Regions from separate parts of the Rhodovibrio salinarum DSM 9154 genome, predicted to be linked through region 2. Evidence: riboswitches for the same ligand, from Rfam matches in the RefSeq annotation. Region 2 holds a riboswitch; the other holds the start of a gene.
The links. A riboswitch is a leader RNA that binds a small molecule or an ion and turns the genes downstream of it on or off. The one in region 2 is predicted to bind cobalamin.
Positions count from the first base shown of each region.

Region 1: it holds a riboswitch for cobalamin, as region 2 does, so the genes downstream of both, RHOSA_RS25835 (ABC transporter substrate-binding protein) here and cobU (bifunctional adenosylcobinamide kinase/adenosylcobinamide-phosphate guanylyltransferase) in region 2, are expected to answer to the same signal.

Region 1 covers NZ_KI911559.1:3,899,464-3,905,336, forward strand. The annotation lists gene RHOSA_RS0118135 (pseudoazurin) at 1-177, opposite strand, end outside; gene RHOSA_RS0118140 (ABC transporter ATP-binding protein) at 186-983, opposite strand; gene RHOSA_RS0118145 (FecCD family ABC transporter permease) at 980-1,996, opposite strand; gene RHOSA_RS25835 (ABC transporter substrate-binding protein) at 2,014-3,048, opposite strand; cobalamin riboswitch at 3,382-3,590, opposite strand; gene RHOSA_RS0118155 (cytochrome-c peroxidase) at 3,716-4,816, opposite strand; gene RHOSA_RS0118160 (high-potential iron-sulfur protein) at 4,881-5,174, opposite strand; gene RHOSA_RS23515 (DUF1127 domain-containing protein) at 5,754-5,873, shown strand, end outside.
Region 2 covers NZ_KI911559.1:3,035,098-3,040,970, forward strand. The annotation lists gene cobN (cobaltochelatase subunit CobN) at 1-372, opposite strand, end outside; gene cobW (cobalamin biosynthesis protein CobW) at 410-1,492, opposite strand; gene cobU (bifunctional adenosylcobinamide kinase/adenosylcobinamide-phosphate guanylyltransferase) at 1,522-2,049, opposite strand; cobalamin riboswitch at 2,204-2,448, opposite strand; gene hemN (oxygen-independent coproporphyrinogen III oxidase) at 2,574-3,992, opposite strand; gene RHOSA_RS0114075 (RNA polymerase factor sigma-32) at 4,180-5,064, opposite strand; gene RHOSA_RS0114080 (ChrR family anti-sigma-E factor) at 5,183-5,873, opposite strand, start outside.

The sequences.
Region 1 (5,873 bases), 860 kb from region 2:
CGCCGCGTTGTGGCCCCCTTGGGCGGCGATGAACTGCACGGTGTCACCGGGCGCGATTTCCAGATAGGCCGGCTCGTACACCATCGCACCAGCGTCTCCGCGGGTCAGCATCTTGACCTCGTGCACCTCGGCCGCGACCGGACTGGTCAACAAACACGCGGCGGCGACGATCGCCATGAATCGCATCAAGCAACCTCCTTAGATTCCTGAGATTGGGGGAGCGGGTCTTTGAAACGGATGGCCAGGGCCCCATCCGAAGGGTCGCGGCGAATACTCGCCTGAACGCCGAAGGCATCCCGCAGGCTGCTTTCCGTCAGCACAGCCTCCGGCGGGCCTTCCGCGATCAGGGCCCCATCCTGCAACAGCGCGATGCGGTCGCAGTACATCGCGGCGAGGTTCAGATCGTGCAGCGCAATCAACGCGGTCACGGGCAACTGCCGGACGAACGACAGGATGCCGATCTGATGCCGGATATCGAGGTGGTTGGTCGGCTCGTCGAGCAGCAGAAAGTCGGGCGCCTGCGCCAGGGCGCGGGCAACATGGACCCGCTGACGCTCGCCGCCCGACAAGGTATGCCAATAGCGATGCGCCATCTCCGCCATGTCGACCCGGTCGAGGGCATCGGCGACGGCGGCTTCGTCGTCCTGCGACCAGGGCGAGAGGGCGTTGAGGTAGGGTGTCCGACCCAGCTCGACGGCGTCGCGCACGGTGATGTGGTCGGTGGTCTCCGCCTGCTGTTCGACCAGCGCGATACGTTGGGCAATGTCGCGCCGACGCATTTGGGTCAACGGCGTGCCGTGAAGCCTCACGCAGCCGTCCGCACAGGGTCGAATGCCAGCGAGCAAGCGCAGGAGCGTCGACTTGCCCGAGCCGTTCGGGCCGATCACCCCCATGGTCTCCCCCGGACGCACCGACAGGGAGACATCGCGCAGCACGCGTTTCGCGCCCGCAGACCAGCTCACGTTATCGGCGCGCAGAGTCATGACTTGCGTTGCCCCTGAACCAGGATGAAGGCGAAGGCCGGCGCACCGACAAGCGCCGTAACGACGCCGATCGGCAGCACCTGACCGGAGATCACCGTCCGCGAGACGACGTCAGAGACCACCAGGAAAACGGCGCCGACAAGCGCGGAGGCCGGGATCAGACGGCTGTGCCGCACGCCAACGACCAAACGCGCCGCATGCGGAATGACCAGGCCGACAAAGCCAATCGAGCCAACGATGCTGACCATCACCGCCGTCATCAGGGCCGCGGCGGCGATCAACAGAGCCTGGACGCGCCAGACGGCGATGCCGAGCGAGGCGGCCGAATCGGTACCGAAGGTGAAGGCATCGAGCGCGCGCGCGTACCAAAGGCACACGCACGTGCCGATCGCCGCGGCCGGCAGCGCAAGTGCGCCGTCGGGCCAGCGCACGCCACTGAGGTTGCCCAACAGCCAGAACATGATCCCCCGCACCTGCTCGGCACTGGCCGACTTGGTGACGATGAACGAGGTCAGGGCGTTGAAAAGCTGCGAACCGGCAACGCCGGCCAGGATGATCTGGCCCTTGCCGCGCCCGGCCCCGCGGGCCAGCAACGCCACGAAGGCGAAGGCCGCGAGCGACCCGACGAAGGCGCCAAACGACAGGGAGATGGCGCCGCCGCCGATGCCGAGAATGGCGACGCTCACAGCCCCGGTCGACGCCCCGGCGGAAATGCCAAGGATGTAGGGATCGGCCAAGGCGTTGCGCAGCAGGGCCTGCAGGATCACGCCGGACAGCGCCAGCGCCGCGCCGCAGCAGGCCGCCACCACGGCCCGGCTGAGCCGATAGTTCCAGACGATCCCGGCCTCGATCGGATCCAATTCGTAGGACGCGCCAAACAGATGATTGGCAACCGTTTGCCCAACCACCGTGACCGGGATCGGGGTCTCGCCGATCGACGCGCCGAGGGCAAACGTGACGACAAGCAGGAGCAAGGCAAGGGTGCCATAGCCGGCACCTCTTGCCACTGCCATCTGACGTACGGATCGAATCACTTGCTCAGCTCGTACGACTCGACCGCGTCGGCCAACGTTTCGAGCCCATTGACCAGCCGCAGGGTCGGCTGCATCGCATGGGCGTCCATGATCACGATCCGGTCCTGCTGCACCGCGTCCATGTGCCGGGTCACGGGATCGGTCTTCAGGAACTCGAGTTTGCGCTTGTAATCGTCGGCCGGGAACCGGCGCCGGTCCATGCGCGCGATCACGATGATCGTCGGGTTCTTCTGCGCAATCGTCTCCCAGCCGACGGTCGGCCATTCCTCGTTGGAGTCGATGACATTGCGGATCCCCAGTTGCTTCAGCATGTAGGCAGGCGCGCCGTTCTGGCCCGCGACGTAGGGATCGATGTCCATTTCCGCGCTGGAGAACCAGACGACGGCTGATACGTCCTGGTCCAGCTCGATCCGCTCGACCTGTTGGCGGGCATCGCGCTCGCGGGTCTTGAGGTCCGCAATCACCTCGTCACCGGCTTCGGGCACATCGAAAATCCGCGCGAGTTCCCCGACAGTGCGGTGGATCAGGTCGGTCGTGACCTGAACGTTGCGCGTGCCGTCGCCGCCGGTGGTGTTGTCCTTGCCGACGCAATCGGTGGGCAGGATGTAGGTTGAGATACCGAGTTCGGCGAACTGCTCGCGCGTCCCGACGATCCCCTGCGGACCGACGTGCCATTCGAACTGCGAGGTGACCAGCTCGGGCCTCTTGGCGACGACGCTTTCGAAGCTCGGGTCATTGTCGGCCAGGCGCTCGACCTGCTGGTTGATTTTCTCGAACCGGTCGAGCACCGGATTGAACCAGACCGCGGTGCCGACGACCTTGTCGCCGAGCCCCAGCGCGTAGAGCATTTCCGTACCGGCCTGACCGAGCGAAACCACCCGCTGTGGGGGCGAATCGAAGCTGATCTCGCGGCCGCAGTTGTCGAGAGACAGGGGATAGCTGGTATCCGCCGCTTGCGCGGCGCCGGCCGCGGTCATGGCGAGCGGAACGGCGACCGCCGCCGCGGCGAGGAAAATAGAAGGTCGCACCATGGGAATCGGGAACTCCAATCTGAAGGCGGAATCTAGGGAGGATAGAACGTTATGATATAACGTTATTCAGTCAAGAGGGGGACTGCGCCTGCGAAAACGCTCGTAGCGTAGCCGCAGGCTAAGAAACTCAGACCACACACATGACTGCCTCTTCCGCACCGGTTGGGATGTCGGCGGAGGTGCGATGGCATAGAAACCCGATGCGGCGACAGGGCTCACGCCTGGAGACGCATAAGAATCGCGCCGACCTTCAAGGATCGGCGCGCATGCGCGAAATTCGAGAGATGAGTGTGCCCGCATCCTGTTCCCTCCGGCGCACCCCGGCCGGTTTCAATGGGGTTCTGTGCGACGGCAGGTCTCCTGGCTCGCGGCTTGTCAACGCTTCGCCTTCCCAAGAGCGGTTGCTCTCAGTGGCCTGTTGAAGCGCCCGAATCCGCTTACAGTTGCGGGGGCAGCCTCGGACTTGCGAATGACATTGGATGCCATCCGCGCACCGAATTCCCAATTATCCCCTTGCGGGGACCGTCGAACGACGCAAACGATAGTGGCTTGCACGTACACTGTCCAGCTTCGAAAGGTCGCGCCCAGCATCCCGGGACAGCGTGCAAAAAGGCCGCCGGAACCCGGGTCCCGGCGGCCTTCATCCAGCTAGGTCGTCAGCCCAGGTTTACCGCTTCGACGGCTCCTGCTCGTACTCGACGGGCAGTGGCGTCTCGCTGGTGCTTTCCGGCAGCACCGGGTATTCGACACGCGGCTGCTCGCCGGTGACCGACTGCAGGAAGGCGACGATCCGGTCGATCTCGTCCTCGGACAGTTCCTGGCCGAGCTGGGACACGCCCATCAGCGCCACCGCGTTCTCCAGGCTCCAGACCTTGCCGGAGTGGAAGTACGGCTGCGTGATCGCGATGTTGCGCAGCGGCGCGGCACGGAAGACGTACTCGTCACTCGCCGTCTTGGTGACCTGGAAGCGGCCCCGGTCGTCACGCGGCAGCACGTCCGCCCCCGGCTTCTCGATCAAGCCAAACGGATAGTAGCCCTGGCCACCGATGTTGACGCCGTTGTGGCAGCCCACGCAGCCGGTGCTCATGAACTCCTGCAGGCCCTGCTTCTGCTTGGCGGTGAGCGCGTCGGTCTCACCTTTAAGATAACGGTCAAACGGCGAGTTCGGGGTCAGCAGCGTGGCCTGGAAGGCTTCCAGCGCCTTCGCCATGTTGTCGAACGTGACCGGGTCCTCTTCCTCCGGGAAGGCCGCCCCGAAAGCCTCGACGTAGCCGGGCATCGACTTCAGCGTCTTGACCGCGCGTGCGGGCGTGTTGGCCATCTCGACACCGGCCTGGACCGGCCCCTTGGCCTGCTGCTCCAGGTCCTCCGCACGGCCGTCCCAGAACTGGGCGGTGTTGAAGACCGCGTTGAACACCGTGGGCGCATTCCGTGGACCACGCTGCCAGCCGTGACCGATCGAGGTCGGCTGGTTGTCGTCGCCGCCCAGACCCATCTGGTGGCACGAATTACAGGAAATCGCGTGGCTGGCCGACAGGCGCGGATCGAAGAACAGCATCCGGCCAAGCTGAACCCGTTCGGGCGTGACCTTGTTGCCGTCCAATTCCGGCGGCTCGGTCGGGATCGGATCGAACAGGTCGTTCGCCCGCTCGATCAGCTGAGCGTCGTCGATCTCCGCCATGTCGCCATCTTGTGCGGCTACGGGGTGCCCCGACATCATGGCCGCTGCAAGAGCCAACGCCCCAGCGGCACTCATCAAATATCGCATCGTATCCCCCTGACGTGAAATTCCATTCCCTACCGTCCCGCCCGAGGCGGGTTGGCACGGGTGGCTAGGCCTTGGCCCAGAGGTTGCACCAGCCGGTCGGATCAATCTCGCCGGCGACGATCTGGCAGCCGCCCATGTCCTGGCCGCCTTCCGGTGGAATCCAGAACTGGCAGTTGGTGCACTGCTGATCGCCCTTGGGATCGGGTTGATACTGAACCGCCTGTTTCGGTGCTTTCTGAGCCTTGGCGTTGTGCCCACGCGTCAGCGTGTAGCCGCCGGCCCCCACAGCAGCCGTAACGGCGAACGCTTGGCGGATGAAACCGCGGCGTGTGGGCATCCGGTTTTTCGGATGAGTCATTGTGACGTGCTCCTCATGTGCAAACCCATGGGCAAAGGCCCAGGCTTCGGCCCACGCCCATCACTAGAATTAGAACACTTCCAATAAGAGGCGTCGACGCCCGGCGGCAGCACGACCACGTCGCTGACGCGAAAAACAGCAGTTTGCTGCGTCCTTACACGCACGCGGCACAAGCGCCCGACCATTCCGGTATAGTATTGGCGCGACGCCCGTTCCCGTCGAACAGACCTCACCACTGCCAGCGCACTTGCCCCTCATAGCCGCCTGACTGTCGGGTGGAGCTTGGAAAAACAGACGATTACGCGGGGCGGCCAAGGAGACTATCGCGCGCAATCGCAAGACCAGTACAGCGGTCCAAACCGGGGTTGATTAGAATAGCACGCGCCCGGTTAGGCACGCTTGATCCACCGCAAGCCAGCGATGCAACCGGGCACCCCCTGACCTGCGAAAAGCAGATAATACCCATAAAGATACTCAGGTTATAAAGAGCGCGACGCTGGACGTCGCCGGCACCCGCGCCCGACTGCAAGACGCTCGTGTGACGACGCCCGTGGACCTCTCATCCCACGGAGCACGAACATGGCCCGTTTGACCGATACCGAACGCGATCTGATCCAAGCGGCGCGCCAACGCGGCCCGCACCCCTTGCTGCAATCGCCGCCGCTGCACGAACTCACCGCCGCTCAGTTACGCCGCTAC
Region 2 (5,873 bases):
CAGATCTGCGTCCGGCTGATCGTCGCCCGGCAGCAGGGCGAGCTGGATGCCGCGCGTCTCCGCCAGCATCTGCAGCTGCTCGACGCCGTAGGGCCAGTAGTTGGCCCCGCCCAGCAGGCGCACGACGATCAGCTTCGCGCTGGAACACGTCTGCTCCAGGTAGAGATCGACGGACATGTTGTGGCCGAGCTGCATCAGGTTCGCCAGCCGCAGCTCGGGATAGGCGTCGCCCAGATCCTGGCGCGCCTGCGCCAGATTGGCGAGCTCGGTATCAGCGGCGGACAGCACGACGATCTCGCCCGGGTCCTGACCCAGGTCGACCGCTTCCTGCCCGTCCTGCACGCCACCCGGCGTGGCCTTCAGAAGATGCATCTCGGTACCCGTCGTCCTCGTTTGGCGGCCCGGGCCGTTAGCCCTTCACCGCCGTCTCGATCGCCTGGCGGTCGAGGCCGGTTTCGCCGATCACGACCAGGCGGCCGCCGCGCGGCTCGTCGGCCCGCAGTTCGCGGTCGTAGTAGTGCTGCAGCCGGCCACCCACGCCCTGGATCACCAGGCGCATCGGCTTGCCGGCGACGCTGGCAAAACCCTTCACGCGCAGAACGCCATGGCGCTCGACCGCGGGTTGGATGCGACCGATGATCTCCTGCGGGCTCTTGGGCTCGTCGAAGTCGATGGCGAAGGTCTCGAAATCGTCGTGGTCGTGCTCTTCCTCGTCGTCGTGGTGCGAGGGACGACCGGCCAGGTCGTCCTCGACGCCCGAGCCGAGGCCCAGCATGACTTCCGGATCGACCGCCCCATGGGCGGCGCGCAGCAGCTTGGTGCCCGGACGCAGCTTCGCCTTGAGGTCGGTGACCACCCTGTCCAGCGCATCGGCGGAGAGCAGATCGGTCTTGTTCAGGACCACGATGTCCGCGCAGTTGATCTGATCCTCGAACACCTCCTCCAGTGGACTTTCGTGGTCGAGGGCGGGATCGCTCTCGCGCAACGCCTGTACTTGGTCGGGGCGGGAGGTGAACAGCCCATCGGCCACCGCCGGCGCGTCGATCACCGCGATCACGCCGTCGACGGTCGCGCGGGTGCGCACTTCCGGCCAGCCGAACGCCTGCACCAGCGGCTTGGGCAGCGCGAGGCCGCTGGTCTCGATCACGATGTGATCCGGCTTCTCCGCCCGGTTCACCAGCTTTTCCATGGTCGGCAGGAAGTCGTCGGCGACCGTGCAGCAGATGCAGCCATTGGCGAGTTCCAGGACGTCGTCGTCGCCGCAGCCCTCGATGCCGCAGCCCTTCAGGATCTCGCCGTCGACTCCCAGGTCGCCGAATTCGTTGATCACCAACGCCAGGCGTTTGCCGCCGGCGTTCTCCAACATGTGCCGGATCATCGAGGTCTTGCCGGCGCCCAGGAAGCCGGTGATCACGGTGGTCGGGATCTTGGTGGTCTGCGTGTCCGCGCTCGGCGCGGCGGGAGACGTGCTGCTGTCGTCGGGTGCGGTCATGGCAAAGGGCCCGTTCGTGAGGGGTGGAGTCAGGTGTGCGGGATGTCTTTCAGGGTTTGCGGCAGGCCGGCGGTGACGAAGACGACACGTCCGGCCACGGCCGCGACGGCCTGGTGCAGCCGCCCGGCCTGATCGACGAAGGCGCGCGCCAGCTTGTTCTCGGGGATCACGCCCTGGCCAACCTCATTGGAGACCAGCACCGCCGGACCGGCCAGCGCCGCCAGCGTGTCGCACAGGCGTGCACGCTCGACCGCGACGTCGCGGTCGTGGCCCAGCAGATTGGACAGCCACAGGGTCAGGCAGTCGACCAGCACGGTGCGTCCCGGCGCGGCAGCCGAGGCCAGCGCGCCCGGCAGATCCAGCGGCGCCTCCACGGTCGACCAGCGCTCGCCGCGGCGGGCTTGATGCTCGGCGATGCGGCGGGCCATCTCGCCGTCATGCGGCTCGGCGGTGGCGAGATAGACGCACGCGCCCGGCTGCGACTCCACGAGGGATTCCGCATAGCGGCTCTTGCCGGAGCGCTGACCGCCCAGCACCAGGGTCGCGGGGGCGCTCATGCGCCTGCCTGTGGGATCAAGATCATGTGACGGCCCGAGCTTCCTGTGCCCCTGCTCAGGCCAGCGCGGACGCGCACGGCACCGCCCTGAATACGAGATGGCCAGGGCATGCCATGCACCGCCGGTTTCCCCGCCCGGGCGGCGTCCGCGTTGGCGCGGTCTGGGGCCGGCGGCAGGTCTCCTGGCTCGCGCCCTGCGGCCCCGTCGTCGCGGAGCCGCGTGCCCTGCCCGCCTTCCCGGCTGCGTCGTCTGATACGACGGCCAGTGGCCTACACGGCAGAGCGCCCGATAGCGCTTACAGTTGCGGGGACAGCCGGGGCCTTGGCGACGCACGCCGCACCCCGTTCCCTCTTGATCCCGAGCGAGGGCCGCCCGGGAACCGCCGGCAATGTCTGAGAGGCGAGCCTAGGACAGTGGACGCGCCGGGACAAGCTGGCGTTTGTGTTCCAGGCAACGACGGCGGCAACCACCTCATCCCGTCCCTCCTTCACCTGGCGGAGGGACAGGATAAAGCGCGGCGCACCTTATACAGCGCTGGCGTGACGGCGCTGCTGGGTAGACTCGAGGTAGGCGTCGAACACACTGGACACGGTACGCAACAGCGGCCGCCCGCTTTCGAGCACGGTGACGCGGCCACCGGTGATCCGCAGCAAACCATCCTGCTCCATCTCACGCAGCTGCTCGATCGCGTTGTCGAACACGCTCGGATCGGCACCGTGCCGTTCCGCAACCTCGCCCACGTCGACGGTCATGAAGCACATCACCTGTTCAATCGCGTCCGAGCGCATCGCATCGTCGGTCCCGATCGCCACGCCTTTGACCGTGGGCAACTGACTATCCTTGATCGCCGCCGCATAGTTCGGAACGTCGCGGTGGTTCTGCGTGTACCCCTGCGGCGTCTTGCCGATCGCCGAGGCCCCCAGGCCGAGCAGTGCGGGGGCCTGGTCGGTCGTGTAGCCCTGGAAGTTACGATGCAGCCAGCCCTCGCGCAGCGCCTGGGCCATCGAGTCCGTCGGCTTGGCGAAGTGATCCAGGCCGATCGGCCAATAGCCGGCGCCGACCAGCCAGCCGGCAGCCTCGCGATACTGCTGCCAGCGCTCCTCGGTGCCCGGCAGGGCATCTTCCGGGATCAGCTTCTGATGCTTCTTCATCCACGGCACGTGGGCATAGCCGAACACCGCCACGCGATCCGGCGACAACTCCAGATTCTGGCGCACCGTCTCATGCAGATCGTCGATCCCCTGGTACGGCAGGCCATACATCAGGTCGAGGTTCAGCTTGTTGACCCCGTGCTTGCGCAGCAGCTCAACGCACCGCGTGGTCGTCTCGTGCGACTGGATACGGTTGATCGCGTCCTGGACCTTCGGATTGATATCCTGGACGCCGATCGACGCCCGGGACAGGCCCGCCTCGGCGAAGGCCGCGATCACCTCTTCCGACAGCCCACGCGGGTCGATCTCGACGGCGACTTCGGCATCCGAACGCAGATCGAAGTTGTGGCGCAGGCGCGTGAACACGCGATGGACCTGCTCGGCGTTCAGGATCGTCGGACTGCCGCCGCCCAGGTGGATCTGCGACACCGCCCTGCGGTCCCCGATCGTGCGCGCGACCATGTCGATTTCCTGCAACAGCAGGTCGACGTAGCGTGCGACCGGCTCCGGCCGGTTCACCACGGTCGTATTGCAGCCGCAGAACCAGCACAGGCTGTCGCAGAACGGCACGTGCAGGTAGAGCGACAGCGGCGCACCCTCGGGCAGGTCACGCAGCCAATGGGCGTAGACCCCAGGCGTCACCCTATCGCTGAAGTGCGGCGCCGTGGGATAGCTGGTGTAACGCGGCACGCGCCCATCATACTTCTCCAGCAGCTCGGTGGTGGCGAGCTGGACATTGTCGGTGGGCGCAACGGTGGCGGCGGGGGTCGGGACGTCGGTGATCGTGCTCATGTGTGAACCCGACCACAGCGCTGGGTCGCTGTCCTTGATGTACCTCAAAAACCATTGCACCGACACTGACCGGTGCACATGAAAAGGCCCCCGGGGGTGCAACCCCGGGGGCCGTCGCAGTCGCAAAACGGAAGTGCGTCGGTGCGTTCTGGCAGAGCCAGCGACCCCGTGCCCGTGGACACCGCCACTAGGCGCCAGTGGTTGTGTCCACCGGCATGTCGGCGCTGCTCAGCACCCGCTTGCGCAACTCCTGCAGGGCGCGGTGCTCGATCTGACGCACCCGCTCCTTGGAGATGCCGAGTTCCTCGCCCAGTTCGGCGAGGGTAGTCGATTGTTCCTTGAGGTGGCGTTCGCGGATGATGTGTTGCTCGCGCGCCGGCAAGGCGGTGAGCGCGGCCTTCAGCCACTTGCCGCGGACCGCGTTGTCACGCGACTTCTGCACCATGTCTTCCGGCGAGGGGCCGTCGTCGACCAACAGGTCCTGCCACTCCGAAGACCCATCCTCGCCCAGCGGCGCGTTCGCCGACTGGTCCGGTCCCGCCAGACGAGCTTCCATGTTCTCGACCTGGCTGAGTTGTACCTTCAGCTCACTGGCGATCCTGTCGCGCGCATCGACGTCGCTGACCTTGCCATCGGCACTGGCGATCTTCGCGCGCAACCGGCGCAAATTGAAGAACAAGGACTTTTCCTGCGTGGTGGTGCCCAGGCGCACCATCGACCAGTTGCGCAGGACAAAGTCCTGAATGGCCGCGCGAATCCACCACACCGCGTAGGTGGAGAAGCGTACCTCGCGCTCGTGATCGAACCGGGCGGCCGCCTGCATCAGACCCAAGTTGCCCTCTTGCAGCAGGTCGGACATGTTCAGGCCATAGCCGCGGTAGGCCGTCGCTTGTGACACCACCAGTCTGTGGTGGGCGCTCACCAGTTCGTGGAGAGCCTCTTCGTCGCGGTCCTCGGTCCAGCGTTTGGCGAGATCGGTCTCGCGTTCGCGGGACAGCAAGGGAGCTTTCATCGCCTCGCGGATAAAGCGCTGCGTGGCGGCTTGGCTGTCAATACTCTCGCTGGACACCATAGCTTCCATCCTGCCGTTGAAGATCAGCCCGTCGTGCCCGCCTAGCGTTCGCCTTATACGGCTCTGTTCTTATTTACGCGGCTCCGCCTCCCCTAGATCATTTGGACCCCAAAGATGATCACATATCCACGAAGTAGTTCAAAATGCGCCCGAACGGCCCGGTCATCTTGAGCGGTGCGTCCGTGACCGCCAGGCAGATGCAATCACATTCCTTACCGGCCACCGGCTGGTGGGTGACCTCGTCATCCGCGACCGCAACGTCGCCCCGCGCGTAGCGACCGGTCGCGTCGGTGAAGCTGCCTTCCAGCACCAGCGTATATTCAGCCCCATCGTGCGTGTGCTGGGGAATGCCGGCGCCGGCTGCGATCCGCAGCAGCCGCGTCTTATAACCTGGAACGTCCGGCAGCAGGTCGAGTTCCGCGACACTGCCGCCGCGCTGGCGCCAGGCCGACGTCCCCGCCGCCCCAGCCAGGTAGTCCCGCAGCGGCGCAGGTACATCGGCAGCGATACGCACCCCCTCCGGCAGGGCCGCGCGGGTCCGCTCCGCATCATCGGCCGGCGCCCTGGCCGTCCCGCCATCGGCGACCACCGGCGCATCGGCCTCGATGCGCGCCATGACAGCCTCGAACGCGTCGTCAGCCAGGGGCACAGGCTCGCTTTCCTCCAGCAGGGCGCCGCCAACGTCCTCGTAGAAACGCAGGGTCCGACGACTTTGCGGCGACAATACGACATGGGTTGCGACCAGCAGGGACAACGGCTCCGACAGGTTGCCGGCCGCGTACTCCTGCAGCAGGTCGTCGGGTGCAAGA